DNA from 4 places in the Brevibacillus nitrificans genome. Region 2 is predicted to be linked to each of the others. Evidence: riboswitches for the same ligand, from Rfam matches in the RefSeq annotation. Region 2 holds a riboswitch; each other region holds the start of a gene.
The links. Region 2 has a riboswitch for cobalamin ahead of EDM59_RS00920 (ABC transporter substrate-binding protein). Riboswitches for the same ligand answer to the same signal wherever they lie in the genome.
Positions count from the first base shown of each region.

Region 1 (7,692 bases), on a different contig from region 2:
ACGATCGGCACGCCCCAGCGAGACGCAAGGGGCTTCGCCGTCTGCACGCAGCGCTGCAAATCACTGGAATAGAGCTGAACAGAACCGTACTCCTCCCGCGCCAGTCTCTGTGCGAGTTCCTCTGCTTCACGCAGCCCTTGCTCGTTCAAAGAAACATCACTGTGGCCCAAATACCGCTTTTGCCGATTCATTTCTGTCTCTGTGTGGCGTATCCAGAGCCATTTCATCCCCACCAGCTCCCTGCCAATACGAGCAGCATGACTGCCTCGCTGCTCTCGATCACAGCCCCGTAGCAGTCGCCGTTCAGGCCTCCAAGCTTGCCTGCCACCGTACGCGATAACCACAGGGCAAACAGCAGCGATACCGCGATGGCTGTCACCGCTGCCCATCCGCCGAGAAACCATCCTGCTGCGAGCAAGAAGAGATAGCTGAGCCAGATGGCAAATGAAGACAGGCCTTCGCTGATGCCCTTGCCAATCCCTTTCTCAGCGGATAGATACGGCCAAAAGCGGATCGACAGCAGCACATGCGTCCTCGCCGCGAATGGCACAAGGACGAGCAGCGCCCATTTGGCAGAAGCCATTTCAGCCAGGGAAGCCGTTTTGAGCAGCAGCAGCAGAATCGCTGCCAGCACGCCCATCGCACCTACACGGCTGTCTTTCATTATGGCGAGAATTTGCTCTCGCGGTCGGCTGCTGCCCAGACCATCCGCCAAGTCCATCCACCCATCCAGATGAAGTCCTCCGGTGATGTACACCCAGACTGCAAGCGTCAATACGGCCGCAAGCAATGGGCTGAAGAGATACAACGCTGCTTGATGTATCGCACACAGGATGAGCCCGATCACGATCCCTACAACGGGATACCCATTGACACTCTTCTTCCAAGCCGTATCCGAAGGCTTCAGCCACGGGACGGGAATTCTCGTAAAAAACGCAATCGCATGCCACAACGCATTCATCCTTTTATCCTCCACGGAATCCCGGACAACACTGCGTAGACAGCATCCGCCTGCCTTGCCGTCATTTGATTGACGTCTCCCAGCACATCGGCGAACCAGCGCCCCAGTCGGCTCAAGGCTACTCCACCGAGTCCGACCTCGCTGGTAACGGCGATGACCGTCTGCTTTTGACGAGCGTCCTCTATCGTCTCCAGCCATTCCTGCGCGTCACGAAGCACTTCCCGCGTAATGGCCTCGCTTCGCAGCTCCTGCTCGGGTACGCACATCAACCGATTGCTCACCCAGGTCGACAGGCAATCGATGAGCACCACCTCATAGCCGGCAGCTGGAGCAATAGACGCGGTCAAACGCCCTCCTACCTCTACACAGCCCCAGCTTGCGGGGCGACGCGCCTGATGCCGCGCGATTCTCGCTGTCATTTCTTCATCCCAGGCTTCACCCGTTGCTACATAGAGGACAGATTCGCTCGTCTTTTCTGCCAGTTCCTCTGCAAATCGGCTCTTTCCAGAACGCACTCCACCTGTTACGAGGATGAGGCTCATCGCTCCCACCTCCCACCGCACCAGATGTCGCGCAGGGCTGACACGAGCTGTTCGTTTTCCTCTCGACCACGAACAGCCAAGCGCACATCATGTGCAGTCAAGCCGGGATACATGGCACAGCTGCGGATCAGGATTCCTTTTTTGCCGAGCAGCTCTTGCAATTGCTCCGCTGTCTTCTCTTTGGGAGAGCGAACCAGCAGGAAGTTGGCTTCTCCAGCCCATACCTTCCACCCCAGCTCTTCCCGAATGAAGCTGGTGAGGTAAGCTCGCTCCCCGGCAATCAGCTCTCGCGTCTTTTTCTCGTACTCCTGCTCTTGCAGACACAACTCGCCCGCCCGCAGCGCCAGGGCATTCACACTCCAGCTCACCTGCTTTTCACGCATGCGACCGATCACATCTGGATGCGCTATGGCATAGCCGAGCCTCAGTCCGGGGATCGCGTACATCTTGGTCATGGAACGCATGAGGATGACGTGTGGAAAGCTTTCCAGCTGGTCCGCCAGCGTATACTGTCTCTCCTCCTCCACGAAGTCGAGAAACGCTTCGTCCACGACCAGCCACGTCTTCGTCTGCTCCGCCCAGTCCGCCATTTTCACCAGCTCATCCGGCTGGTACAAAATGCCCGTCGGATTGTTCGGAGATCCGACGAAAACCAGATCCGCCGCTTCGAACAATCGGTACACCTCGCCCATCTCGGGCTTATAGCCGTTTTCTTCCACGCCGTAGCAGCCGACGACTTTTGCACCAAACTGGGTGGCCAGCTGCGCGTATTCGGAAAAGCACGGATAGACCACTCCGACCGTCTGCGGTTGAAGCCCTAGTATTGCCAGTGCCATAGCTTCCGCTGCTCCATTCGCTGGCAAGAGCCACTCTTTTGGCAAGCCCAGACGTGTAGCCAAAGCGGCCCGGAATACTCGATGCCCAGGGTCTGGATACTGCGTGACATCGGCTATGGAAGCCACCAGCATTCGTTTGACACTCTCCGGCATCCCGAGCGGATTGATATTCGCGCTGTAATCGAGAAAGTCCCCCGGAGACACTCCAAATCGCTCTGAAGCTGTCAGCAGGTTCCCGCCATGCCCAAACGTTTCTATGACGTTCATCAGAATTCCACTCCAAGGACGGCAGGAATTCCTTCGTCGTAATAGTGCTTGATCGGCTTCATCTCTGTGACCAGATCGGCCATGTCCATGATCTCCTGCTTGGCGCTGCGTCCGGTAATTACGAGGTGAATGTGCTTCGGTCTGCTTTTGATCGTCTCTAGGACGTCTTCCAGCGGCAGTACGTCATCAATCGGGAAGCGGTCGATCGCCAGCGCATTGTTCAGCTCATCGAAAATCACGACATCGTAGCCCCCGTGAAGGAGCTGCTCTTTTGCATAGCCCCACGCAGCTTGCAGCGCCTCGCGATGCTCTTCTGGCGTCTTCGTCCAGGTAAAGCCAATCCCTTTTTGCACGATGTCGATGCCAATCTTGTCAAACACGAGCTTTTCGCCATAGGTACGATCCGGTGATTTGATGAATTGCACCATCAGCACTTTTTTCCCACGTCCGGTCGCACGTACAGCCAGCCCGAGCGCCGCCGTCGTCTTCCCTTTTCCGTCTCCTGTATAGACCAGCAGCAAGCCTCGTTTTGCGTCTTGTTTACTCATGGAAAATCCTCCTGAAAATCAAATAAAAAACGCTTTGTTCTCCTTCATGCAAAAAAAGGAAAACAAAGCGCGGATGGCAAGCAAGCAACGATCCTCACCTCTTCCTTTGACCCGAAGGAAATCAGTGTAAACACAAAAACAGGCAGGTCTCCTGGCTCGAGGATCATCGCTTTCCTTCTCCTTCCCGCTCCCTATTGGGCAGTGGATGGCAGACGCCGTGAAGAAAAGCTCCTCTCTTACAGTGGCGGGACCGCGTTGGCATTTCACCAAACTTCCCTTTTAACCTTGCTCCTGCAAAAGGATTTCGCAGAAACAAGGACCTGTTTGTACTAACGTATTCAGTTGTCATTCACTCCTATGACAAACACTTGTTTTAATAATAGCAAATGCCTGTCGGGATTCAAGCAAAAGCTGGCAAAAAGGTGTTTTCCCCCTCTAGTAAAAAGAACTTCTCTAAAATCCTTTTACAAAATTTAGCAATCTACTACAGCAATGATTAGGATATATTTTCCATACAAGGAGTGAGAGAGTTGTCATCTACAGCTAGGTTATCGTCTCCCATCCGCTTGTTTTTGATGGGAGTTGTCTTGATCGCATTGTTGCTTGTCCACCTTCCCGTACAGGCTGCAGAAAAAAGGATAGAGGTTCCGGTGAAGCTAACCGTTGCTCCAGGAAATTACGAGCTTGGGGATGAAATTACCTTGGAAGCTGTAACTGAGAGGATGGGAGATTCTTATGAGGTGAAAACAGGAGATAAGCTGGGAGAGCTTCATGTGGAGACCACCCTCGAGGAGGGGAAATATATTTCGAGAATGTCATTTCTGGCCGAATACATCGGCGAGAAGACTTTTGACTACTCCATTTCTATGTACGGTGATGGGCAGGAATGGGTGGGACATGCCTCCGTTTCGATTCGGGTGAAAGATAACACGCCTCCGATGCTTCCTTCTGTGGATTCAAAGTTGCTGAAAACCCCAAAATCACCGTCACTCTCTCCCCCAATACCGCTTACATGAAAGCCGGGGAGGATATCTATCTTTCTGCCGCCTACATGGTCCAAAAGAGTCCAGCGTTTTCCGATCAGCTCATCACCTGGAATCAGCCTGGCCTTGATAAAATCTTTGGAACTTACGATGAAGAGCTCGGCGGATACCGATACCTCTATCGCTTCCATCCAGAGAAAAAAGGTACCTACAATCTCGAGGTGACCTTCCAAATGGAAAGCGATGGGGTGAAAAGAGAAGGCAAAGCGAAAACAAAAATATACGTTCGGTAAGGAAAAACGGGTACTCTGCAAGTCATTCTCTGGCTTGCAGGAGGTACCCGTCTTTTATTTGCTGCAAAGAGGACTCCCCTCCCTTTTCTCCTTTTCTTGGATATTTTGGCAACTCTCTTAACAAACTAATCTTAATAAGGAGAAAGTTGGAAGGGAGTGAGCGAGTAACCGATGCTTGATGCCGTCCTGCAGAAATTGTCTTTGTCGATGGATGTAGCCGTTTACCCTGTCGTCTCCTCGCCTTACAAAATATCGCTTGTCTATGTGTCGAGCATTGTGGACAAAAACCAGCTGCTCCAGTTTGTCATCCGACCTCTAACTGAGCATATGCCATGCGTGACAGATGATCCTGCCGAGAGCTTCCGATGGTGCAACGAATATTTGCCTGTTGCTGAAAAACAGCAGGCCTCATCCGTACAAGCGTGTGTGGAAGGTATTTTAGCGGGAAAATGTCTGATCGCCATCGACGGATTGTCTGCTGGCCTCCTACTCGATACAGCCAAATTTCCAACTCGCGCCATATCCGAGCCGACTGCGGAGACTTCGATACGAGGTCCCCAAGAAGGGTTTACGGAAGAGCTGGAGATCAATATCTCTTTAATCCGCAAGCGCCTGCGTGACCCCAGGCTCCATTTTGAAAAAATCATCATTGGCCATACCACAAAGACGAATATCAGCGTCGTCTACCTGTCTTCTCTCGCGGCAGATGAGACCGTGAACAAGATATGTTCACGTCTGCGTTCCATACAAACAGACAGCGTCCTGGAGAGCGCTTACCTCGAAGAATGGCTGCAAGAAACCATTTGGTCCCCTTTCCCAACGCTCTTGAACACAGAGCGCCCTGACGTAGTGACTGCCCACCTGTTAGAAGGAAAAGTAGCCATTTTGACAGAGGGTACACCTACCGCCATATTGGCTCCCATGACTTTTTTCCAAATGTTCGTCACCCCCGAGGACTATTATCAGCGGTCGGAGTTTGCCACCTTGCTGCGCTGGCTGCGGATTCTGGCGTTTCTTTTGGCTGTGTTCACGCCTGGTCTGTATATTTCCATCGTTTCCTTCAACCAGGAGCTGCTCCCCACACCGCTTTTGATCAGCCTTGCCGCCCAAAGAGAAGGAGTACCTTTTCCCGCTTTTCTCGAGACTCTCCTGATGATGGCTATTTTCGAGGTACTACGCGAAGCTGGACTGCGGATGCCGCGAATCGCAGGGCAAGCGATCTCCATCGTCGGTGCCCTGGTAGTGGGAGAAGCAGCTGTCGCGGCAGGACTGGTCTCGACAGGCGTGGTCATCGTCGTCTCTGTGACCGCCATCGCCAATTTCGTCGCTCCCAATTACAGCTTTGGCATCTCCCAGCGAATCATCCAGTTCCTTTTTCTATTCCTGGCAGGCTTCATCGGGCTCTTTGGCCTTTTGTGCGGCTTCCTGCTCCTGTTGATCCACCTCGTTTCCTTGGACTCATTTGGTACCGCCTATTTCGCCCCTCTTGCTCCGACAGTCCTATCTGACTGGAAAGACACGCTGGTCCGTGCCCCCAGAAAGTGGATGCATACGATGCCGAGAATCTTTCGCCCCAAGCGGAAAGTGAGGTGAATGACTGATGCCCCCTGCCAAATGGAAGCTGCCCGTTGTCGTGATCCTAGCCTCCTTTCTCCTCGCTGGATGCTGGGATATGAAAGAAATCAATCAGCTGGCGATCGTCAATCTGATTGGGGTAGACCATCACAAGAATACTGACAAGCAGGAGCTGTACTATCAAGTGATCAACCCAAAAGGGATCGCGACACAGGCAGGAGCTCCCGAGAAAGCGACGGTTTACACATACCGATTCATCGGAAGACTGGGCGATCAATTTGAAGATATTTCTCCCGACGTCATCCCCCGCCAGCTTTTTACGCAGCATTACCAGGCGATCGTCGTCTCCGAGCGGTATGCAAAAAGCGGTCTGCGAGAGTTGCTGAATTTTAAGGAAGGCCATCCTGAGCGCGGCACGAACGTCTATCTTCTCGTATCCGATGCGCCTATTGACCGGATCATGGATTCCTTTATTCCACTCGAACCGCTCCCTGGCCGTTCCATGCGATCCATCATTGAAAATCAGTCGGAAATGACCGGAAGAATCAGTACCCACACGAGAATGAAAGACCTGATCGAAAATATGGAGACGGGCCAAATCAGTGTCTTTCCGATCATCACCTACATCGGGGAAAAATCATCAGAGAACTCCAACCGACTCGAACATATTCAGGGCACCAATGGCAATATCGCTCTGCTCGGAGGAGCTCTGTTTATCCATGACCGCATGGTTGGAAAGCTAACCAAGGATGAAATGAAATGGTACAACCTCCTGAATAGAAAGCACGAGCGCTTCCTGGAAACCCTGGCCATAAACGGCGAGTCCGTGCAAGTAAGGACGTTAAATACACGACTCATGAAAAAACTGGAGCTTCACGGTGAAGAGCCGATCCTGCATATCCAGCTCTTTGCCAACACTAATCTCATCTTCAATGACCAAAAAGTCCCTACCTCCACTACCCTCTTCAACCAGATTGAAGCCGAATTCAATCAGAGAATCCAAAAAGAGTCGCAGCGATTCATTGAGGACTCTCGCAAAAAAGGCTGGGACGTCCTGGGGATCCAATATCTGCTTCACTTAAAAAAAGGGGCCCAATGGAAGCGGCTTGCCGAAGATAAAGACCGCTGGAAAAAAGTCAAGGTCGTCATCTCTTCCCACAACAAAATTGAGACGATCGGGAGCCTAATCAGCCCGTACAAAGGGGAGTAATCATGGAAAGCAAGAGCATTACAGCATGGCAGATGTTTCTCTTGGTTTTTAGCTACACATTGGGTACGGCCATTTTTCTAAGACCGGGAGAACTCATTTTCACAACCAAGCAAGATGCATGGCTGGTCCCGCTATGGTGCGGCCTGCTCGCGACGGTTCTCGCCATTTTCTGGCTGCTGCTAGCTCGGAAGTTTCATGGTCAAAGCATCGTACAAATCTGCGTGACGGTACTTGGGAAAAAAGCAGGGACGCTTTTTGGACTCCTGTATGCCTGGTATTTCATCCATTTATCCAGCTGGGTGGTCCGAAATTTGGGTGATTTCATGTCAGCCACGATCATGCCGCGAACACCGATCACTTCCTTTCACCTCTTGTTTTTGCTCGTCTGCACCTACGCCGTCATCCAAGGAATCCGCACCATCGGCAGGGTCTCGGAATTTTTGACACCCTTGATCTTTTTGACTTTTTCCCTCGTCT
Region 1 covers NZ_RHHU01000010.1:156,422-164,113, reverse strand. Annotated here, with positions in the region: gene EDM59_RS14400 (histidine phosphatase family protein) at 1-227, opposite strand, end outside; gene cobS (adenosylcobinamide-GDP ribazoletransferase) at 224-961, opposite strand; gene cobU (bifunctional adenosylcobinamide kinase/adenosylcobinamide-phosphate guanylyltransferase) at 958-1,503, opposite strand; gene cobD (threonine-phosphate decarboxylase CobD) at 1,500-2,606, opposite strand; gene cobO (cob(I)yrinic acid a,c-diamide adenosyltransferase) at 2,606-3,154, opposite strand; cobalamin riboswitch at 3,279-3,493, opposite strand; gene EDM59_RS14375 (hypothetical protein) at 3,742-4,170, shown strand; gene EDM59_RS31060 (hypothetical protein) at 4,167-4,430, shown strand; gene EDM59_RS14365 (spore germination protein) at 4,602-6,023, shown strand; gene EDM59_RS14360 (Ger(x)C family spore germination protein) at 6,031-7,215, shown strand; gene EDM59_RS14355 (GerAB/ArcD/ProY family transporter) at 7,218-7,692, shown strand, end outside.
Region 1: it holds a riboswitch for cobalamin, as region 2 does, so the genes downstream of both, cobO (cob(I)yrinic acid a,c-diamide adenosyltransferase) here and EDM59_RS00920 (ABC transporter substrate-binding protein) in region 2, are expected to answer to the same signal.

Region 2 (7,692 bases):
TGTATGCAAGCAAGGAATGAATAAGCAGGCTGCTGTCCAAATCCAGGATGGCAGCCTTGTTTCATTTACAAGGGCGATATACCGAAAAAACAGGAATGGGACAGAACGTAGCCAAATAAATGAAGAGAGGGTTGATCGACGAAGGAGGGATACGATGGAGAGGCTCAAAGGGAGCGTTGCCGTCATTACAGGAGTGAGTCATAAAAAGGGCATAGGGGCAGCAATTGCACGCGCTTTTGCAAGGGAGGGCGCGGATGTCTTTTTCGCTCATTGGCAGGCGGAGGAAGAATGGCCAGACAGCTTTCAAGCAGAACTCGCGAGTTTCGGAGTACGCTGCGTGGGCATGTCCATCGATTTGGCGGACCCAGAAGCGCCCAGCCAGCTGCTTGACACGGCTGCGCTTACCATCGGCGCTCCTACTATCCTGGTTAACAACGCCGCCTATTCAACGAGAGACGGTTTCGAGCTATTGGATGCAGCGACAATGGACGCGCACTATGCCGTAAATGTCAGGGCAACCTGCTTGCTGAGTGTAGAATTCGCCCGGCGTATCAAGCAAGACCGCCGGGAAACGGGAAGAATCATCAATCTCACGTCTGGACAAGGTCAGGGCCCGATGCTCGGGGAATTGGCGTATGTGGCAAGCAAGGGAGCCATTTCAGCCTTTACCCTGACGCTGTCTGCAGAGGTGGCGCCGCTCGGGATTACTGTAAATGCGATCAATCCGGGACCGACCGACACGGGCTGGATGTCCCCCGCTTTGGAGGAGGAGCTCGTGCCCAGGTTTTTACTCGGGCGTATGGGACAGCCAGAGGACGCGGCACGCCTGGCGGTTTTTCTAGCCAGCGAAGAAGCGCAGTGGATCACGGGGCAGGTTATCAACTCGGAAGGTGCCTTTTTACGTCGCTGAACCCGTAGTATCTCGAAGTCGTTCTCCTAGTGGAGTGACGCGTCCGTCCATGCTGGTGGTATTTTTCTCCCGGTGGTATTCGACGAGACCATCTTCGCCTTTGGCCACCGCCCATTTCTGCAGCGTGTCACGTTCCCCCGTATAGGAGTAATACGGGACGGAAAAGCCGCACGAAGTCTTGACGCTCTGCACGTTCACGACAATGATTTGCCGGGCTCCCGGGAGCAGTTCAAACCGAGGGGCAAGCTGCTCCCATTCGGGTGTATCAGGCAAAACGACTTGTCCCCTTCCGTACAGACGCAGGATCATGGGTGGGCCTTCAAAGGCCATGAACATAATGGTAATGCGCCCGTTCTCGGCGAGGTGGGCGCTTGTTTCATTGCCACTGCCGGTCAGGTCGAGATAGGCGACTTCTGTCGAGGAGAGAATTCGCAGTGTGTCATAGCCTTTTGGTGACAGGTTTACATGGCCGTGGTCATCAGATGGGGCGGAGCCGACGAAAAACAGATGCTGCTTTTTGATAAAAGCTTCATGCTCAGGTAAGATCTCGGAAAATTGTTTTCCCAAGTCAAACACCTCCCTTTCAATTGGGTGCACGGAAATCTGCGAAAGAAGGACTATATATGACAAACAACCGTACAAAGGGAACGGCTATGCCAGAGCGAGTCCTGCGATGGATCGTTGCATCCGTGGAAGCAGCTTCCGAGGTCCACCACGTTCAACAGCTTCAGGGAGGAATTTCCTCCCTGATTCATCGTATCACGCTGCGACGATCGGGGGTAGAGGAGAGCTATGTCGTCCGGCAGTTCAACAACGAGGATTGGCTGCGGGAAGAGCCGGACTTGGCATGGCATGAAGCGGAGAGTCTTCGGCATGCGGAGCGATTGGCGATACCGACGCCAAAGCTGATCGCCTACGACGAAACAGGAGAGCATGGCAATGTTCCTGCACTGCTCATGTCTCACCTGAACGGCTCCGTTGTTCTAGAGCCCCGTGACAAGCAGGGATGGATCCATGGACTGGCGAGCACACTCGTCACCATACACAACAGCGATACAGACGACTTCCCCTGGAAGTACGCTACATACCAAAACCTCGAAAAACTGGAGGCTCCGGCTTGGGGAAAGGATCGAGCCATGTGGCAGCAGGTAATCGACTATGTAAAGCGGCCGCGCCCGGCCTTTCCTCCGAGATTTATTCACAGGGACTATCACCCGACCAATGTGCTTTGGGCAAATGGAGAGGTAAGTGGGGTGGTCGATTGGGTGAATGCTTGCGTGGGACCAGCGGGCATTGATGTAGGTCACTGTCGAGTCAACCTTGCCCAGCTCTATGACGTAGAAACGGCTGATGCGTTTTTGACGGCGTACCAGCAGGAAGCAGGAGAATCTTTTAGGTATGACCCGTACTGGGACCTGGTTTCCTTGACTGACATTTTGTTTGGACCGCCTCAGGTGTATGCCGGCTGGACAGCGCTGGGCTTTACAGGCTTGACCGATGCCCTGATCGCTGATCGTCTCGAAGAATACGCCAAAAGCTTGGTGGAGCGAATCGCTAGGTGAAGTGATTGGTTTTCGCCTGTTCCCTTCTTATGGTAAAGTGGAAATATTCCTATCCAATAAGGAGGCAAGAGCGGAAATGCAGCCAAAAGAGCCACTCCAATTGGGGCAGCGCATCCATCTGATTGACGGTTTCGACATGGGTTGGCCAGAGAGAACAGGCACCTATGTCATTGAGGAAGAACAATTGACCTTGATCGAAACAGGGCCAAGCCCTTCCGTTCCATATATTCGGGAAGGCTTGGCGAAGCTAGGTTATACGACAGAGCAAGTCAAATACGTGATCGTGACCCACATACACTTGGACCATGCGGGTGGAGCCGGCTTGTTTTTGCAGGAATGCCCGAATGCGACCATCGTGGTTCATCCAAAAGGAGCGCGTCACTTGGTTGACCCCAGCAGACTGATAGCAGGTGCACGTGCTGTTTACGGCGACCAGTTTGACGAGCTGTTCGACCCGATCGTACCTGTTTCAGAAGACCGACTGATGATCAAGGCAGACAAAGAGACGCTTCAGATTGGGCCGAATTGTACGTTGGAGTTCATGGATTCTCCAGGGCATGCCAATCATCACTTCAGTATTTACGATCCGGTCAGCAACGGCATGTTTACCGGGGATACGGCTGGCGTGCACTATCCTCAGCTGCGTCAGGAAGGGATTCATTTCGTGTTGCCATCCACGTCACCCAATCAGTTCGATCCAGACAAAATGCTGGCTTCCATCGAGCGATATCGGGAACGAAAGCTGGACAGGCTCTACTTCGGACACTTTGGCATGACTGACCAGGTAGAGGACGCATTTCGTCAAGTCAGCGAGTGGCTGCCTGTTTTTGTTCGGGAAGGGGAAGAAGTGCTGGCACAAGGCTTGACGCAGGACGAGCTCGCGCAGCGGCTCCTGCATCGCGTCACTGATTTCCTGCGACAATTGGGAGTGGCAGACGAGCATGAGATTTACAAGATCATTCAGGTCGATCTGTCTGTCTGCTCCATGGGCATCGTAGATTACCTGCAAAAGAAAAACGGATAAAGCAAGAGCGGCTTCGCCAGCGAATTCTGGTGGAGCCGTTCTTGTGCTGGGAAGATTTCTAGTTTTTTTTCCTAAGGAATGCTATCATGGTGGGGAAGTATGAGAGCATGGGACAATTGGATAGGAGTACTCGCAAACAGGTGCCTCGCGTTGACAAACGGACGAGGTGAAAAGGGAAGTCGGTGCAAATCCGGCGCGGTCCCGCCACTGTAAAAGGGTGTAACCCGAAAGAAGGGTTTCTTCCCGAAAGCCAGGAGACCTGCCTGTATGCTTACCTGCTGGGTTCCTTCGCGGAAAGGATCGGCCGGATTGATTGTCTATGGCAGATAAAGTTCAATGCGATTTCGCCATTTGGGACCTGAAAAGCCGACCCTTCACTTCTAGCGTAGGAGTAAAGGGTCTTTTTGCGCTCGCTTATGGCAGATTCGCCTAGGTCAACGAGAGAAGAAAGGAAGTTTTTGAAATGAAACGATTGTGGAAAATGTCCATTCCGTTCCTGGTTGCCGTAAGCCTGGTCGGATGTGGAAATAACCAGCCTGCGCAGCCAGCTCAGCCTGCAGCACAAGAGCAAGCAGCGGCACAGAAACCGGCAGAGGCGACGACAAAGGAAACGGTATATCCTTTGACAGTCACGGATGCCACGGGAAAAGACGTGACCTTCCCAAAAGCACCGGAGCGGATTGTCTCGACCTCACCTGCGGAAACAGAAATATTGTTTGCACTAGGGCTGGATGATCGGATCGTCGGAGTGTCTGATTACGATGATTATCCTGATGCAGCGAAGTCGAAGCCGAAAGTCGGCGGGGTTGTAAAGCCAAACGAGGAAGCCATTTTGTCCCAAAGTCCTGATTTCGTCATTGGCGGAATTTCCATGGAAAAGCCTGTGGCAGAAAAATTGAAATCGTTGGGCATGCCTGTCTATGTGACACAGCCAAAGAAGCTGGATGATATCATGGGCAACATCTTGGCGATGGGAAAAATTACGAATAAGCAGGAGCAGGCAGAGAAACTGGTCGCGCAAATGAAGGACGACATCGCCCGCGTACAGGATGCCGTGAAAAACGTAAAGCCGGAAGACCGGAAAAAAGTTTACCTGGAGTTTTCTCCTGGCTGGACCGTGGGAAAAGGGGAGTTCATGGACGAACTGATCTCTCTTGCCGGTGCGACGAATATTGCTTCGGATACAGTAGGCTGGAATCCGATCAGCGTGGAGAAAATCGTCAAGGATGATCCGGATGTGATCCTGTATGCAAATGGCATCACGGATGAAAAGACAGGGAAGCAGCTTGAGGATATCATCAAGAATCGGAGCGGCTGGGATAAAATCAAAGCGATTCGTGAGTCGCAAATTTACGGAATGGATCAAAACACGCTGTCTCGCCCTGGCCCGCGGATTACCCAGGGCTTGAAGGAAGTCGCAAAAGCCATTTATCCAGATCTGGTGAAATAGGATGAAAGGGAGACTGGTTATCTGGAGCGGGGCAGGCCTTTTGCTGTTGCTTGCATCCGTGATCATTAGCATTTCGCTTGGAGCAGCGAATTTGCCGCTCTCTCAAGTCTGGCTGATCATGCTGCATCAGGTGCCGGGCCTCTCCGAAATCGTATCAGTGAGCTGGCCTGAGTCAGCCGAGCAGATCGTCATGAAGGTTCGCTTTCCACGGGTGGTACTGGCTATTTTGGTGGGCGCTTGTCTGGCGCTGGCTGGGGCTGGGTTTCAAGGAGTACTCCGAAATTCCTTGGCTGATCCGTATACCATGGGAGTGGCTTCCGGATCGGCTGTGGGGGCTGCCTTTCTGATCCTGTTTGGCCTGCATATATCTTTTCTTGGCGAGTGGAGTACGCCTGTCGTAGCGTTTTTCACGGGCTTTCTCAGCTTGTGGATCGTGATGCGCTTGGCGAATACACAGGGGAAGCTGCAGACGGAGACGCTGCTATTGTCTGGTGTTGTCGTGCAGGCTTTTCTCGGCTCACTCGTGTCCTTTATGGTCTCGCTCTCCGACCAGACCGTCAATGAAATTGTGTTCTGGTTGATGGGAAGCCTGTCTTTTCGCGGTTGGCAGTTTACGTATGTATTGTTCCCTTATCTGCTCGTCGGCCTGATCATTATGACGACGTATTCGCGTGCACTAAATCTGTTTTCGCTAGGGGAAAGGCAGGCAGCTCATCTCGGGGTGCATGTGGATCGGACGAAGCTCGTCGTGCTGATTGTCGCTACGCTTTTAACGGCGGCAGCTGTTTCCATTTCCGGAATTATCGGCTTCGTCGGCCTAGTCGTTCCCCACCTGGTACGCATGATGGTCGGGCCAGATTATCGTATCCTTTTGCCGATGTCCACGATTTTTGGCGGGATTTACGTCCTTTGGGCAGATACGCTTGCCCGGATGCTGCTGGTGCCGACAGAAATTCCATTGGGTGTCGTTACGGCGTTCCTGGGTGCACCGTTTTTTGCCTACCTTTTGAAAAAGAACAAGCGGGTTGGAGGGAGATAAGTCCAGTGATTGAGGTAGCTTCCGTACATAAATCGTACAACGGCAAGCAGGTCGTGAAGGACGCCCGCTTTTCCATAGCTCGTGGCGAGTTTTTTGGCATTATCGGCCCAAATGGAAGCGGAAAATCCACCCTGCTGAAAATGATCTCAGGGGTTGTGCCTGCAGATGGCGGTGAAATTTCCCTGAATGGCAAACGAATGGGCTCCTATTCCCGCAAAGAGCTTGCGCGCCTTTTGGCTGTCCTCGAGCAGGAAGCCCTCCCTCCCGTTGGCTTTCGCGTGCGGGAGGTGCTGGAGATGGGAAGATTTCCTTATCAGAACTGGTTGGGAGAAGAACCAGAGGACCCGACTCCGTTGATTGAAGAAGTCATCGAAAAGCTTGGACTCGGCGAGCTTACCGAGCGGACGCTGGACCAGCTAAGCGGTGGAGAAAAGCAGCGTGTCGCTTTAGGAAAAGCTTTGGTACAAAAGCCAAGGGTGCTGCTGCTGGATGAACCGACGACGTTTTTGGATATTGGGTACCAGATTCAGCTGATGGATATTGCCCGCAGCTGGCAGAAGAACACGCACGTAACAGTCGTAGCTGTCCTGCATGATCTAAATTTGGCTTCGCTCTACTGTGATCGGATTCTGATGCTGCACAAAGGAAATCAAATCAGTGTAGGGAACCCCCAGGATATTTTGCAAAGCGCGCTGATTGAACAAGTGTACGGAACGAAACCAATCGTGATGGAGCATCCCGTGCATCATCGTCCACAGATCATCCTGCAAGCAGGGTCATGATAGAAAAGGGGGAACCTCATGGTCGTGCTGATTACGGGTGGCGCCAAGAGTGGCAAGAGCTCATTCGCCGAAAAATATGCGGCGCGTCTGGGTGCAAAGGGGATCTATATCGCTACTTCCCCCGTTTTTGATGAAGAACTCGAGGAGAGGGTCAAACAGCATCAGCTGCGCAGGGCACAGGCAGCTATTCCATGGGATACCATCGAAGAGCCGCATGAGCTAACTGCCATTCTCCGAGAGCTGGCTGCAGCCGCAAAGCTGTGGGAGGAGGAGACGGTAGTTGTGGTGGACTGTCTGATCCTCTGGCTGTCGAATTGGCTGCTGCGTTTTGAGCAGGACAGGGCAGTGGAACGAATCGAGGAGCAAATGGCGTTACTTGTGGACACGCTGCGAGCTTTCCCTGGAACGCTGCTGCTGGTGACCAACGAGGTCGGATACGGCATCGTTCCCGCATATCCGCTGGGGCGCCTGTTTCGCGATCTGGCAGGTGTCATGAACCAGCGAATCGCCGCGGTATGCGATCGGGTCTTTCTCGTTACGGCTGGTATTCCGGTTGAATTGAAAAGCAGGGAGTTCATTTTCTAAGGCGCGGACCTGGCTCAGGTTCGCGTTTTCGTCCTTTTTGTGGTATCATAAAAGAAAAGCAATGGAAGGGATCAGGATACCATGCGTCCCTATAGGACGATCTGGAAACGTTTTGACCTCTCCTACATCTAGCTTCGTAGTAGTCGTTCGTCACTTTTAGACGACCAACCTACTACGGAAGCGAGGTCTTTTGTATGAGTAGCGACTTATACCTGCGAATTACCTCCCTAGTCGGTTGGCCGTCTGTGCCAAAACCGACAAAATTGCGAGGAATTCATGATGAGGAGAGCGCTGCAAGTAATCCGACGGTATAGTTTGATTTTGTTTGGCGCGTGTTTAT
Region 2 covers NZ_RHHU01000001.1:178,415-186,106, reverse strand. Annotated here, with positions in the region: gene EDM59_RS00945 (MerR family transcriptional regulator) at 1-20, shown strand, start outside; gene EDM59_RS00940 (SDR family oxidoreductase) at 155-910, shown strand; gene EDM59_RS00935 (pyridoxamine 5'-phosphate oxidase family protein) at 899-1,477, opposite strand; gene EDM59_RS00930 (phosphotransferase family protein) at 1,534-2,472, shown strand; gene EDM59_RS00925 (MBL fold metallo-hydrolase) at 2,549-3,496, shown strand; cobalamin riboswitch at 3,618-3,777, shown strand; gene EDM59_RS00920 (ABC transporter substrate-binding protein) at 3,960-4,946, shown strand; gene EDM59_RS00915 (FecCD family ABC transporter permease) at 4,948-5,985, shown strand; gene EDM59_RS00910 (ABC transporter ATP-binding protein) at 5,991-6,767, shown strand; gene cobU (bifunctional adenosylcobinamide kinase/adenosylcobinamide-phosphate guanylyltransferase) at 6,786-7,352, shown strand; gene EDM59_RS00900 (YitT family protein) at 7,629-7,692, shown strand, end outside.

Region 3 (7,692 bases), on a different contig from region 2:
CCTTCGCCATTTGTACGGCAACCCAGCGTCCAGTCGTGAAAGACGGCAAATTGCCCATCCTTGGTCGGCTGTACGTCCAATTCTACTACATCTGCCCCATGATCAAAGGCGGCTTGCATGGAGGCGATGGTATTCTCCAGATAAGGATGCTCAGGAGGATAGATCCTTTCAGCGGTACAGGTATCGTTCGTGATGCCCTCCATGTGGAAGGTCTGCGCCATGCCGCGGTGGGCGAGAAGAAAAGGCTCGCGTGCAGATGGCTTTGCAAAAAGCGAGCTATTGTTCACATAAACGAAAGCGATCAGGATCAAGAGGATCCAGAGAGCAGGACGCTTCCAGAAGGGCTTTCGGGGCTGGCGTTTGTCATGTCTTTTGCTCATTTGTTGGAAACCTCCCGAATGTTGGATAAGGTTCACCCATTGTAGCAAATCAGGCGGTGCATGAAAAATGACCATGGTCTGGTAAACTTGCAGATTTCCATGAGGAAGTCTTGGCATAAGGAAAAAAGACTGGCACAATAAGAGAAACCATGCTAGCAGTCAGGAGGTTCCATGAAAATCGCATTGCATCATATAGCATATCAAATCGGATACCATCCAAATGAGATGGCCAAGCTGGTTCATGATGGGGAAATCACCGGAGATGTCCCGGAAAACAATCCACAGTCAAAGGACGCCTGGGTGGATTTGCATTCCTTGAGAAACTTCATCCAATGGAGGCGGGATCAGGGGCGAATCGATACCATGTTTTACGACAAGGCGATTCGTCATATTGACAAGCATCTGCGCCGCTAATAGAGACAAAAAGGAAACGGAGAAGATACAGACATGACGATGATTTATTGCCTGGTACCGAAAAGCTATTGGGAACAGTGGGAGGGACGGGATCATTACCTTCCGCGCGACTATGAACAGGAAGGCTTTATCCATGCTACAAAAGGGGACGATCTGCTCGCAAAGGTAGCTGACCGCGTCTATGCGACCTATGAAGGAGAGCTGCTGGTGCTCGTCGTCGATGAAGCCAAGTCCTCCTCGCCAGTAAAATATGAGCAGGCTAAGGATGGTCTATTGTACCCCCATATTTACGGACCGTTAAACCAAGACGCGATCGTAGACGTGAAAAGCATGGTGCGGACGAACGGTCACTGGGCGCTTGGTGCAAGCGTCCGTTGATTCGCTGCCCTACCAGTTAAACCATTGTAACAGGTCAAGTACCTCCCGGCGTTTTTCCTCGGGGAGCTTGTCTAGCCTGCGCAGGAGCAGTCCGATTCGCAGCCGCTGCTCCTCTTCTGTATCGGTTTGCTTGTGGGCATGAATCCGCTGGCGCTTTAGCCTGACGGTTTCAGTCTCCGAGATGATTTTGAGCAGCATGCGTTCAAGCAGATCCAGTGATGCCATATGTAAAAACCTCTTTGCCATGTAATCTGTTACTCGCATTATAGCACGGACTTCTTCGCAAGGTAGGAAAAACGAGAGACAGAGGTGCGATTGCCACACAGGCATAGAAGCATAATTACTCCAGAAATGGCGCACAATGGGATAGGTGCAATCACCAAGATACCACGCTGCAAAGGAGAGCTTATTCATGGCAAAACCAGATGATCGTTCAGACAACGCAGAAAAGCTGCAGGAGATGCTGCAAAACACGGAGGAACGTATTCGTGAGTCACAAGACTATGTAGCTGAGAATGCAGGGGAAATCTCGGCAGAGGAAAAAGCAAACATTGAAGCGAAAAACGAGCGTCGGGCAGAAAGTATCGAAGGTTATCGTGCTGAGATCAAAGACGAGATATCCCAAAGCTAAAGATGTAAATGCGCCTGTTGCCTCCCGTGCGACAGGCGTTTTTTCTACGAAGTGTAACAATACATGATTTGTTTTGCGAAACGTGGTAATCTGTTAGAGGAACAAATTGAGAATAGAGGAGAAAGACTATGAAACGACCAGAAGACACACGCGTCGTTGTCGGCATGTCCGGCGGGGTCGACTCCTCCGTGACGGCTCACCTGCTCAAACAACAGGGATATGACGTCATCGGCATCTTCATGAAAAACTGGGATGATACCGATGAATTCGGCCATTGCACGGCGGAAGACGACTTCCAGGACGTTCGTCGCGTCTGTGAACAAATCGGTATTCCATACTACACTGTCAATTTTGAAAAAGAATACATGGATAAAGTATTCCAGTATTTTTTGGATGAATATAAACGTGGGCGCACACCAAACCCGGATGTCATGTGCAACCGGGAAATCAAGTTTGGCGAGCTTTTAGCCAAAGTCATGGATCTGGGGGCGGATTACATCGCGACGGGTCACTATGCGCAAGTAAAGGAAGTAGATGGGGAATTCAAGCTCATCCGCGGTGTTGATTCCAACAAGGATCAGACCTATTTCCTGAACGTGCTCGGCCAAGAGCAATTGTCCAAAACGATGTTCCCGATCGGGCATCTGCCGAAAGCGCAGGTCCGTGAAATCGCGGAGCAAGCGGGACTTGCGACGGCCAAGAAAAAGGACAGCACGGGAATCTGCTTTATCGGAGAACGGAATTTCCGCGAGTTTTTGCAGAACTATCTGCCAGCCAAGCCAGGTAACATCGAGACGGTGGATGGGACTGTAATTGGTCATCACGACGGATTGATGTATTACACACTCGGCCAGCGTCAGGGACTAGGCATCGGCGGTGGTCATGGAACGAGCGGTCAACCATGGTTCGTGGTAGATAAAGATCTGGCACGAAATGCGTTGATCGTAGGAGAAGGCTCTGATCATCCGCGCTTGTACTCGACCAGCCTGATCGCGACAGACGTAAGCTGGGTCAGTGACAAGAAGCCTGCTTCGACATTTACATGTACGGCAAAATTCCGCTACCGCCAGCCTGATCAAGGGGTCACCGTTCATATTCGGGAAGGCAGCACAGTGGAGGTCGTATTTGACAAACCGCAAAAGGCAGTCACTCCAGGACAGGCTGTCGTCTTTTACGACGGAGAATACTGCTTGGGTGGCGGTACGATTGATAAAGTCACCTTGATGGATAAATAGAAGAACCGAGACAGACGGGGGTAACGCGGTGGATCCAACGAAAAAGTCGAAAGTCATTATTGTATCCTTTGTAGCAGGAGCACTTCTGCTAGGATTCCTGGCATATTGGGGCATGGCATCAACAGGAAACGAGCATATGGCGACCATCAAGAAGGTCATTGCTGAAAAAGGCGGGGTCGTTGTAGCGCATGGTGTGACCGCTGTTCCTGCTGATGAGAGCCCTTTTGAACGAGGCGGAAAAGGGAATACCATCTACAAGATTGATTATACGAAAGATGGGAAGCCGTACACGGCCTGGTACCGTTCTGAAAATCATTCCTCCATTTTGAAAGAACCGGAAGAATGGATTCTTCCTTGAGCGCGTGAACCATTTTTGGGAGAGTAGGGTTGATCATGACCGAATTTGCTGGGCTTCGTGAGCTCGCTCGACTTCTGCAGCGGATTGAACCAAATCTGGCAGGAGGCTCTTTGAGCATTTTAGCGCATGAAAACAAAGACGAAATCGCAAAGCAGCTGCTGGATGGTTTTGGCGTTTCCTTGCCTGTCCAGCACAGCTCTGGTGAATATGCCAACCATTTGGCGATTCTGCGTGCCGGCGGGAACAAGTACACGTTCGCCCAAGATTGGCGAGAAGTGTACATCAGTGAGATTAACTACTGTGCATGCCGTATCCCGGCAGGTTCCCATGGCTTGCTGGTCCACCACGTTGATTACCCGGGAGTTATTTACGATGTCTCTCGGAAATTAGCCGAACACGAAATCAATATTTCCAAGCTGAACGTCTCACGGGAGCAAAAAGGAAAAAATGCGTTGCTCGTATCCGTGACAGATGAAGAAATCACACCAGCGGTCGTTCGCGCGATCGAGGAGCTGCCGCAAATTACAAAGGTGGTCTCTTTGCAATAGGCTCGCGGTGTTCCGTTTCTTTCCAAGCGAGGCAGAAATGATGATAGAAATGCGTACCGTCCGCATGCTTGCGGGCGGTTCTCTTTTTTCCTGATTCTACAAGATCTGACAAATAGTAGATCTATCAAGCTTTTGTGAACCTTTTGCTTCTCGCAGGGGGAAAACTCGCTCCTCTCTCTTGACTGACACGATATATTGATGTAAAGTAAGTTTTACCAACTACATATTGATGCGGATAGGTGTCTTGCTACGAAATATCGGCAGACTTAATAGGGAAGTCGGTGAGAATCCGACGCGGTCCCGCCACTGTAAGAGGAGAGCTCATTTGTATAGGCTACGCCACTGGTCGACGTGATTGGGAAGGCGAAATGAAGCGATGATCCTATAGCCAGGAGACCTGCCTACCCGTTAAACACGTGTAAACCTACGGGAGATAGGGGAAGTGTTCGAGCGCTCGATTCGTTTTGACGAGTCGATTATCAGTGGATGATTGCGCATTCGACTATCTCTACCCGTCGAATGCGTTTTTATTTTCCTGACAGGTAGATAGGATCGCGCTACATAGAGGAAAGGATGAGGGCGTATGCTCATCGCGTACGATTCCAAAACGGGAAACGTTCGTAGATTTGTAGGAAAGCTGGCTTTGCCAAGTATAGAGATTGACTCTGAGATGGTGATCGAGGAACCGTTTGTTCTAGTCACGTATACGACTGGCTTCGGACAAGTCCCTGAAAAGGTGGCATCGTTCCTCAGCAGGAACCATCGTTACATGAAAGGCGTATCGGCGAGCGGCAATCGCAATTGGGGCGCGAGCTTTGCGAAGAGCGCCGATACCATTTCCCATCAATACGGTGTTCCTGTGATTTCCAAATTTGAATTATCCGGTACCGGCAGGGATGTCGAACATTTTACGAACGGGGTGGCCAGCATTGCGGCATATTGAACTGAACAACGAACTGATGCAACGGGGCGAGGATGGCTTTTATCAGCTGGAAAAAGATCGGGAAGCCGTCGAAGTCTTTCTTGAGGAAGTACAAGCCAAAACATTGACCTTTAACAGTGTAGGGGAACGGATGGATTATCTGATCCAAAACGATTACTACGAAAACGTCTATGAACGTTACACGGAAGAGCAGGTCGAAGAAGTATTCCGTTTGGCAAAGGACGCGTCTTTTCAATTCGCCTCTTACATGGCTGTCTCGAAGTTTTACAAAGACTATGCCCTGAAAACAGACGATAAATCGATGTATTTGGAACAGTATCCGGACCGCGTAGCGATTGTCGCACTCTCGCTGGCGCAAGGAGACTTTGATCGTGCCAAGCGTCTGACGGTCTCGATGATGGACCAACGCTTGCAGCCTGCGACGCCAACGTTTCTGAATGCAGGAAAAAGTCGTCGTGGCGAAATGGTATCTTGCTTTTTGCTCGAAATGGACGATTCCCTCAATTCGATCAACTACATATTGGGCACATGTATGCAGCTGTCCAAAATCGGCGGTGGAGTGGCCGTCAACCTGTCCAAGCTGCGCGGCCGCGGCGAACCGATTAAAGGAGTAGAAGGTGCTGCCAAAGGAATTATGCCGGTACTGAAGCTTTTGGAGGACGCCTTCTCCTACGCGGACCAGATGGGTCAGCGCAAAGGCTCAGGAGCTGCTTATTACAACATCTTCGGCTGGGATATCAACGAGTTTCTCGATTGCAAAAAGATCAATGCGGATGAAAAATCACGGATCAAAACGCTCTCGATCGGGCTGATTGTTCCAAACATGTTCTACAAGCTGGCAGAAGAGAACAAGCCGTTGACCATTTTCGCCCCGTACTCGGTGTATAAAGAATACGGCCAGCATCTGGACGACATGAACATGGACGAAATGTACGAAGAGCTGCTCGCAAATGACAACATCAAGAAAAAGACGATCATGAGTGCACGGGACATGCTTACCAAGATCGCTATGATTCAGCTGGAGTCCGGCTATCCGTACATCATGAACAAGACCAACGCCAACAAAAATCACGCGCTGAAAGACATAGGCTCGGTCAAAATGTCCAACCTGTGCACGGAAATCTTCCAGCTCCAGGATACCTCGACCATCAACAACTACGGTGAAATGGACATCATCCGTCGGGACATCAGCTGCAATCTGGCATCCCTGAACATCGTGAATGTAATGGAGCAAAAGAAGATTCGCGAGTCGGTCCATGAGGGCATTGAAGCCATCACATCAGTAAGTGACATGACTGCTGTCGAGAACGCACCAGGTGTCCAAAAAGCAAATCGGGAGCTGCACTCTGTCGGTTTGGGTGCCATGAATTTGCACGGGTATCTGGCAAAAAACAAGATCGCGTACGAGAGCGAGGAAGCGAAAGATTTTGCCCGCACGTTTTTCATGATGATGAACTTTTACTCCCTTGAAATGAGCATGGAGATTGCTAAAGAGCGAAAAACGACCTTCCTCGGTTTTGAGCAGTCTGAATATGCCAAAGGGACGTACTTCTCGAAATATGAAGAGACGGATTATCGCCCTCGGACGGAAAAGGTCAAGCAGCTGTTCGCTGACATGTACATCCCGACAACTGAGGATTGGGCACAGCTGAAAGAAAAGGTCCAGACCTATGGCTTGTATCACGCTTACCGACTGGCGATTGCACCTACTCAAAGCATCTCGTACATTCAGAATGCGACATCGAGTGTCATGCCGATCGTGGAGCACATCGAAACGAGAACATACGCAAACTCGACTACATACTATCCGATGCCGTACCTGTCACAGGAGAATTACTTTTTCTATAAATCAGCGTATGTCATCGATCAATTCAAGGTAATTGACCTGATCGCGGAGATCCAAGAGCATGTAGACCAAGGGATTTCCACTGTTTTGCACGTCAACAGCAATGTATCTACGCGAGAGCTGGCACGCTACTACATTTACGCTGCGAAGAAAGGTCTGAAGTCGCTCTACTATACACGGACCAAGCATTTGACAGTGGAAGAGTGCATTAGCTGCGCAGTGTAAACTAGGAGGCCGAGACCGTGGATCTGAGGCAAACGCTGACGAAGCAGTTCAATCCGCTTGTATCGCATGTGGAGCGTACATTTGAGCATGTAATAGGCTCAGGTGCGGCTCTGATGGTTATTCACCGTGATGAGATCGTGATGGAAACATACTGGGGCAAGCAGTCCCTGGAGCAGTCAGCACGAACGGTTCAAGCAGATACCCAGTTCCACGCAGCTTCTGTGAGGAAGAGCTATATTGGCTATGCAGCTGCTTATGCTGTGACCTGTGGAGCCATCGCTTCCATCGACGATCAGGTGATGAAATACTTGCCGCATTTGGACGAGGAGCGGATGACAGGGACCACCATTCGCCATCTGCTGACGCATACACACGGCTTGCACGGAACCTATACGGGGGAGATCGTACGAGAATTTCCTGCTGGAAGCAGTTGGGCGTATCGAGGAGTCGGCATTGATATGCTGGCGCAGATCGTTAAAAGAACGACAGGCAAAACGATCGCCCAAATCGTTCAGGAGCAAGTCTTCCAGCCGCTCGGATTTATGGAGACAGGCTGGCGCGCCCAGATGGACCCGAAAATGGTTGAGGTCATCCGCAAGCCAGATGACACCAGCTGGTACACGAGCACAAGCACCGAGGGTGACAAGATGAATCTCTACGTATCCGCACGTGAGCTGGCATACTGGGGCTATTTTCACCTGAAAAAAGGCTTTGTGGACGGCAAACAGCTCGTC
Region 3 covers NZ_RHHU01000003.1:484,022-491,713, forward strand. Annotated here, with positions in the region: gene EDM59_RS04265 (glycerophosphodiester phosphodiesterase family protein) at 1-380, opposite strand, end outside; gene EDM59_RS04270 (hypothetical protein) at 552-794, shown strand; gene EDM59_RS04275 (DUF952 domain-containing protein) at 828-1,172, shown strand; gene EDM59_RS04280 (hypothetical protein) at 1,182-1,397, opposite strand; gene tlp (small acid-soluble spore protein Tlp) at 1,585-1,803, shown strand; gene mnmA (tRNA 2-thiouridine(34) synthase MnmA) at 1,932-3,038, shown strand; gene EDM59_RS04295 (hypothetical protein) at 3,067-3,396, shown strand; gene EDM59_RS04300 (ACT domain-containing protein) at 3,432-3,944, shown strand; cobalamin riboswitch at 4,165-4,363, shown strand; gene nrdI (class Ib ribonucleoside-diphosphate reductase assembly flavoprotein NrdI) at 4,528-4,887, shown strand; gene nrdE (class 1b ribonucleoside-diphosphate reductase subunit alpha) at 4,874-6,958, shown strand; gene EDM59_RS04315 (serine hydrolase domain-containing protein) at 6,976-7,692, shown strand, end outside.
Region 3: it holds a riboswitch for cobalamin, as region 2 does, so the genes downstream of both, nrdI (class Ib ribonucleoside-diphosphate reductase assembly flavoprotein NrdI) here and EDM59_RS00920 (ABC transporter substrate-binding protein) in region 2, are expected to answer to the same signal.

Region 4 (7,692 bases), on a different contig from region 2:
AGACAAACCCTGGAGCGCGCAAAAAGGTTCTCGTTGACCGACTCAACGATCCTGATCATCGGAGAAACCGGAACGGGAAAGGAGCTGCTTGCCCAGAGCATCCACAACCACAGCGACCGAAAACCTCAGCCCTTTGTCGCCATCAATTGTGCGGCCCTGCCGGAGACCCTCTTGGAAAGTCAGCTGTTTGGCTACGAGGACGGAGCATTTACGGGCGCTTCTAAAAACGGGAAAAAGGGACTTTTTGAGATCGCCCATAACGGGACCGTATTCCTCGATGAAATCAACTCGATTTCCCTGCATTTTCAAGCCCGGCTGCTGCGCGTTCTGCAGGAAAAGGAAGTGGTCCGTGTCGGTGGGTACAAGGTCATCCCGATTAACATCCGGGTCGTCGCTGCTACCAATGAGGACCTGCTCCCTCTCGTAAAAGCAGGGAAATTCCGGGCGGATCTCTACTATCGGCTGAACGTTTTAAAGCTCCAAATTCCTCCGCTGCGCGATCGATTGGAGGATATCCCGCTTTTGACCAAGCAGTTTTTGCGCTATCAAAACATCGAGCTGTACCATCACATCGAGCCCTGCATCGAGAAATTGTGTGCAGAGCTGCAGAAGTATACCTATCCGGGGAACATTCGCGAGCTTTACAATATTTTGGAGCGCTTCTCGATCCTTTGCGAGCCACAGAAGGTACAGGATTATGAGACCTGTCGAGAGATCATCTGGGAGTGCATGGAGGACCGCTCTACGGATCTTGGGGGGAGCGACCAGAAGCTGGAGTTTGACCTGCACGAAAGCTATCGGGAGAGCTTGATCGCGGCAGAACGCGTCATCATGACCAAGTACATCGATAAATATTATGGGGATAAGACCATGCTCGCTTCCAAGCTGGGGATGGGGCGAACTACTTTTTATCGGAAGCTGAAGGAGCTGGGGATCTCGTATTGAATCTGGGAATCCCAGAACTGAGCACCTTACCTGGAAGCTGGGTGGAGGGGCGGAAAAGGGAGAAAACGCTCCAGCTTCTTGGGTCCCTTGCCAGGAGGTATCTCTGCACGGCTCCAGGAAAAAATGGAAACCGCGTCCAAAGTAGAGATCCCAAGCCGCGTCTCAGAGGTGGACGCTTACAAGCGTGTTTCCCTTTTTTCCTTCCACCTCGGCCGGGTCCCAAAGAGCTTCGCTTATTTCTCCCTTTTCCTGAGCTAGCCTTTTACTTTTTCTACGTGCTTTCCTATTTTCATTACTAGAAAAAATGGAGAACCGCTTTCATCGCAAGAAGCCTTTATAGCTTTTGATTCTCGGCATTCCAGTACCATCCCCATATCACAGTCTAGCGATAGACCTCACCGTCATGTGATTGGACTTTCTGGAAGCAGCCTATCTTTTTCGTGTACTGCTTTCATGCGATCTCGGACAATCAAAAAGCAGGAGGCTCCTCTATACCGAGGCGACCTCCTGCTTGGCTTCCAGTCTTTTTTTCAATTCCTCTACGGATTGCGGGATTCCCGCTCCCAGCTCATTTTTCAAGTACGCGGGCAACAGCTCCCATACTTCGGCGACCAAGGGAATTCCGAGATGCAGGCTTTCCAGCAGCTCTTTTTGGGACAAGACTTCCTGCGGCTCTCCCGCAAAAATGAGCCTGCCCCCATCCATCACACAAATCCATTCCGCCCATTCAAAAGCGATATCCATATCGTGCGTAGCCATCAACACCGTCGTGCCGCTTCTGTGGATCTGATCCAGCTCGCGCATGAGGTTTTTCGTTTGATAGCGGTCGAGATAGGCTGTCGGTTCATCGAGCAGCAGCAGCTCCGGCCCCAGGACCATCACTCCCGCCAAAGCGAGGCGGCGTTTTTGTCCCAGACTCAGGTGATGGATGGGAACATCGGCAAGCTCGGTCAATCCGAACGACTCGAGCGCCCTCGCGACCTTTTCCCGAATCACCTCAAGGGGCAGCTTCTGATTAAACAAGCCGTAGGAAATGTCCTCCGTGACGGTGCTTGCAATCAGCTGATGCTCTGGGTCTTGAAAAACCAGCCCTACCTTTTGCGTCATTTCCTGCAAAAAGGACCGTTTGTACACAAACGGAGTGCCCTTCCAGAATAGTTGCCCTTGCTGGGGCTGAAGAATGCCGTTTGCGTGCAGAAACAACGTGGATTTCCCACAGCCGTTTCGTCCGAGCAGCGCGCATTTTTTCCCGGCCGGAATCCCAAAGCTCACCCCGTTCAGCACCGGCTTCTGGCCACCCGGATAGGTGAATTGCAGATTGGAAAACTCCAGTAACCATGATGTCAAAACCGCCAACCTCCCGTCAGACACTCTAGCAGCACCAAGGCGATGCAACCGAGAATAGACTCCCATTCGTAACGCGGCGAGCGTGTATGTATGCGCAGGCTTTGTACGTGGAAGCTGTCAGAATAGCCTCTCGCTGCCATTCCCATGGACAGAGACTGGTATTTTCTCATCGCCCTCACAAAAAGCTGAGTAGCCACCATCCCGACATCACGCAGCAGCGCGCGAAATCCTCTGTGCCCACCACGGGACCGCTGCGCTACCCACAGCTGAAAGGAAGCGTCCAGCAGGGCAAAAATAAACCGATACATGATCATCAGCAGATCCGTAACCAGCTCCGGCATACCGATTCGGCGGAAGACCTGCAAAATTTCTGCGAAAGGAACCGTGAAAAGCAAAAACGAAAAACAGGCGAGACTGCCCAACACCCGATAGAACAGCTCCAAAGCCCGGCTGACAGACGCTTGCCCCACATAGATCACATAGGAGCCAACCTCCCACGACAGCACGGCACCTGCCGGTGGTGCCCCTATCCTGCTTTGCGTCAAATCGAACAGGATCGCAGGCAGACCCGCGATAAAAAAGGAGAGGGGAAGGATCAGAAACAGGAGATGAGCCTTCACGGGTATGCGGGCATAGCCGATGACCCACACCCCCATCCACAGAAAGACCAGTAGCTGAACCAGTGCATGTCCCGTCAATACAAGGAGAAGCAGCACGCCCCCGAACAGGAGCTTGTGCTCAGGCGATATATCCCTCAGCCTGTTTTGGTAGGACAAGGTATCAAGCTGCTGCCAGTTCATTTCTTTCCTTTTTCTGTGCGTCCTTTAAAGACACCGACTGCATAGCCAACGACTCCTGCCCCCAATGCCGCCTGTACCGCGAACAAAAGGCTCTCCGTTTCTCCTCCAGGCGGTTCAATAAACGGTTGGAACCACGGCTCATAATTCGGTGCGATTTCCTTGATCGCCTCTTCGGCTGCTCCGTCCGCTCCCCCAAACTCGGAATCTTTAATGAACAGAAGCGGCAGCACCGCCAATACCACTACTCCGAGGAGCAGCAACCAGTTCATTCCTTTTTTCACAGTGATTCCTCCCGTTTCAATAAGCGTAATTGCACGAGCTCTTTTGTGTTGTACGCTTGCAGCCAGTTCCATACAAGCACGGTGAGCAAGCCTTCACTAATCGCAAGCGGCACCTGAGTCACAGCAAAAATGCCTGCGAATTTGGCAAACGAAGCGAGTACACCGCCCGATTCAGCAGGAAACGCCAGTGCAAGCTGAATCGAGGTCACTACATAGGTAGACAAATCAGCTAAAGCCGCCGCTGCAAATACGGCAAGACGCTGCTTGCCGCTGCGTGCGATCAGCCGATAGATTCCGTAGGCAACCATCGGTCCCACAACCGCCATCGAGACTGCATTTGCTCCCAGTGTCGTCAATCCCCCATGAGCCAGCAGCAAAGCCTGGAACAGCAAAACCATACTGCCCAGCACAGTCATTGCCAAAGGTCCGAACAAGATCGCGCCAAGCCCTGTTCCTGTCGGATGAGAGCTGCTTCCCGTCACCGACGGGATTTTCAGTGCGGACAGCACAAACGCGAACGCCCCGGATACCCCCAGCAAAAGCTTCATCTGTGGATGCTCTTTTACAATTCGATTGATCGAACGCAAACCGAAAATGAAAAACGGCAGGAATACGACCCACCAGAATAAAGCCCAAGACAGTGGCAAATACCCTTCCATAATGTGCATCGCGTGTCCGGTCTGCGGTTCATTGAACATGAAGTAGAGAATAAATCCAGCAATCAGCAAGCAGCTAGATACCAGCCTGGAACGATTCATGATGACACTTCCCTCCCTTTTCCAATCCTTTTTTGGCAAAAAAAAACTCATCCCCAAAGTGGACGAGATCCGCGTACACAAAACAATAGACTGACCTGGCAGTCCTATTGCCTCGTATTCACCTCTCCTTTCCGCGAAGGTTTCTGGGTGTGGCTGTAAGGTAGGTCTCCTGGCTTCCAGATCCTTGCACTCTTCGTCCTTCCCCATAATTCTATGAGTGGATTCTAATCGAAGAGAACTCCTTGGTTACAGTGGCGGGACCGCTCGGGACTTTCACCCGATTCCCTGTTACCCCGTATGTGTGTTTGCACATACAGGCACCTCATGCCGACAATATGAAATTCCTGGACATGACCGAGATGTCCATCAACATTATACTGCAAGTGACTGAAAAAGAGAACTATTGGCAATGGATTCGACTTGTGGGTACGTGTTACGTATCTGAACAAAAAAATCGGCGCTCCCTCTGAGAGGACCACCGATTGTCTTGCAAAAGAAAGACTTTTATTTAGCGTCTACCCCGACCACTTCACTGATATGCGTAAATCCATCCCGCGCCATCAGCTTCAGCAGCTGTTTATTGATTTGCTTGGCGATGCCAGGCCCTTGATAAATCATCCCGGTATACACCTGTACAAGGCTTGCGCCGGCGCGAATCTTGTTGTAAGCATCTTCCCCGTTGTAAATGCCGCCAACGCCAATGATCGGTACTTTGTCTCCGATTTCCTGATAAATCTGTTTGACCCAGGCCGTAGAACGCTCGGTCAACGGTCTTCCACTCAAGCCGCCCGCTTCCTCCGCGTTCGGATGGTTGATTACCGCTTCACGAGAGAGCGTCGTATTCGTCGCGATGATGCCGGAAATGCCCTCTTCAACCGCCGCATGTACGACGTCGTGCATTTGCTCCTCCGACATATCGGGAGCCACTTTCAACAGCACCGGCTTTTTCTTTACGCCTCGCGCTTCCAGCTCCGCCGCCTTTTCCCGAACGGCACGCACGAGCACACGCAAGCTTTCCGTTTCCTGCAGGTCGCGCAGATTCGGCGTATTCGGCGAGCTGATGTTGATGACGAAGTAATGACCGTACGCGTACAGCATGTCCATGCATTTGCTGTAATCACTCGCAGCTTCTTCATTCGGTGTGACCTTATTCTTGCCTATGTTAATGCCGATCGGAACATCCGAGTAGGCGAAGTCAACCAAATGCTGAGAGGCATGGTAGGCACCATGATTGTTAAAGCCCATCCGGTTGATGACAGCCTGATGCTCCGGCAGACGAAACAGCCGCGGTCTTGGATTGCCCGGCTGTCCCTGCGGGGTAATGGTTCCTACCTCCACAAAGCCGAAGCCAAGTGCTCCAAGCGCATGATAGACTTCTGCATTTTTGTCAAAGCCTGCTGCCAAACCAACAGGGTTGGGAAATTTCAGTCCCCACAGATTGGTTTCCAGTCGCTTGTCCCGCAGCTGATAAACCATTCTCAAGAGCGCCTTCCCCGGAGCGGAATCCTCTGCCAGCTTCAGGGCGTGAATCGTCTTTTCATGAATTTCTTCAGGGTCCTGCTGAAACAGATACTGGCGTATAAGCTGATACATCGTTGTAGCACTCCTCGCTCCGTTTTTTCCTCATAGTAGAATACCACATTTTCATAGGGGGGGTAACCTTTATCCGTGATACATATTTCCAAGAGGGCAGGCAAATCCTAGCAGTACCCCCAGTATGGAGGTGAAGAAGAAACGATATGAAAGTCGATGGGAAAATCGGAATCAACCAAGCGATCATGACAATGATGCTGACGATCGGAATCACCAACCATGTCACTGTCATTCCGCTTATGCTCAGTGCTGCCAAACGTGATTCGTGGCTAAGTGTCCTGCTCTCCTCTATTCCTTTTGTTGCGTGGGCATGCATCCTTTCCTTCATAAACACACGTCTTCACCAGCACTCCTTGCATCATTGGCTTAGACGTACGAGTGGAAAGTTCGTCAGCTACCTCATTCTCATTCCCCTATTGATTTGTCTTTACGGGATGGCACTCGTACATCTTATCGATACGCAAACGTGGACAACGGTAAATTATTTGCCTCGGACTCCAGAGTGGTTTACCGCTCTCGTGTTAATGGGCATCTGTATCCTCGCAGCCTTTGGAGGAGTCGCGCCGCTAGGCATTACTTCATCCATCCTGCTGCCTTTCGTGGCAATGCTGGGCTTTTTTGTTGCTTTTGGCAATGTGGCAAAAAAAGATTACACCTTGCTGCTGCCTGTCTTTCAAGACGGCTTTCCTCCGATTCTGCATGGGATGCTCTATGCGGGTGGAGGATTCTCTGAGCTGGTCCTTCTTCTCTTGCTTCAGCATCACGTGAGGAAGCCGCTGCGACTCGTCCATTACGTCACGATGATCGCCATCGTCATTATCCTTACCCTGAGCCCACTAACCGGAGCCATCGCTGAGTTTGGTCCGATCGAATCAGCACGGCAGCGCTTCCCTGCCTTTGAACAATGGCGTCTGCTCTCGATTGGCAAAGACATCGAGAACATGGAATTTTTTGCGATTTTCCAGTGGCTGTCGGGCTCCTTCGTCCGCATTTCACTCTGCCTGATGCTGCTGACAGAGATTTTGGAGGTACATACACCTAAGGCTCGAGCCATCGTGCTGACCCTATTAGGAATCAGCATGATTATCTTTACCAGCCTCCCCTTTAGCGACATGCAATTCGTCACGTTTTTAACCAAGGTGTACTACCCTCTCTACTTGCTCATCACTGTACTTATTACACTCGTAATCGCTGGCATTGCCTTGTGGAATCGCAAAAGAGAGGGGAATGCTGACCATGACGCGTGAGGAACACCTGGAGAGACTGTTTTCTCACTGTGGTGATGTCATAATTACTCGCTTCATAACCGCAGAAAATCAACCCATGCTCCTCGTGTACTGCCAGGGACTCGTCGATCTTCATCACATGCAGGAGGTTGTCATTCCTCAGCTCGACAGCCGCTTGTCGGAAGGCGATCTGCGCGCGCTCCCTATTTCCTTTCTCAGCAGTGATGAGGATATGTGGGTAGATCGTTTATTTGCCGGGGTTCTGCTGCTTTTTCTAGGTGAACTGCCTCCTTTTGCCTGGGATATCTCCAGCCGTCCCCAACGCTCGACCGAAGACGCAAATACAGAGGTGTCTATCAAAGGACCACGCGATGGCTTTATCGAGGACCTCTCCTCGAATGTCGCACTCGTCCGAAAACGACTGCGGACACTCTCTCTTGCCTGTGAGTTTTTGACGCTCGGCACTCGTTCCCGATCGGAAGTGGCACTCCTCTACATGAGGGACGGAACCCCACCGGACATCGTAGAGACAATCCGCGACCGCCTGATTAGCTCCAGTTCGAAAAAAGTCATTAACAGTGCCATTTTGGAACATAAGCTCAGCGATCAGGCCTACTCCCTCTTTCCTCTTGTCGATTACTCCGGCCGCCCTGATTTTGTGGTCTTTATGCTGATGGAGGGGAAAGCCGTGGTCTTGGTCGATGGGTCACCCGTTGCCCTCATCGCTCCTGTCACACTGCTT
Region 4 covers NZ_RHHU01000005.1:226,804-234,495, forward strand. Annotated here, with positions in the region: gene EDM59_RS11115 (sigma 54-interacting transcriptional regulator) at 1-945, shown strand, start outside; gene EDM59_RS11125 (energy-coupling factor ABC transporter ATP-binding protein) at 1,435-2,292, opposite strand; gene cbiQ (cobalt ECF transporter T component CbiQ) at 2,289-3,092, opposite strand; gene EDM59_RS11135 (energy-coupling factor ABC transporter substrate-binding protein) at 3,089-3,373, opposite strand; gene EDM59_RS11140 (energy-coupling factor ABC transporter permease) at 3,370-4,131, opposite strand; cobalamin riboswitch at 4,274-4,471, opposite strand; gene EDM59_RS11145 (quinone-dependent dihydroorotate dehydrogenase) at 4,636-5,724, opposite strand; gene EDM59_RS11150 (GerAB/ArcD/ProY family transporter) at 5,871-6,971, shown strand; gene EDM59_RS11155 (spore germination protein) at 6,961-7,692, shown strand, end outside.
Region 4: it holds a riboswitch for cobalamin, as region 2 does, so the genes downstream of both, EDM59_RS11140 (energy-coupling factor ABC transporter permease) here and EDM59_RS00920 (ABC transporter substrate-binding protein) in region 2, are expected to answer to the same signal.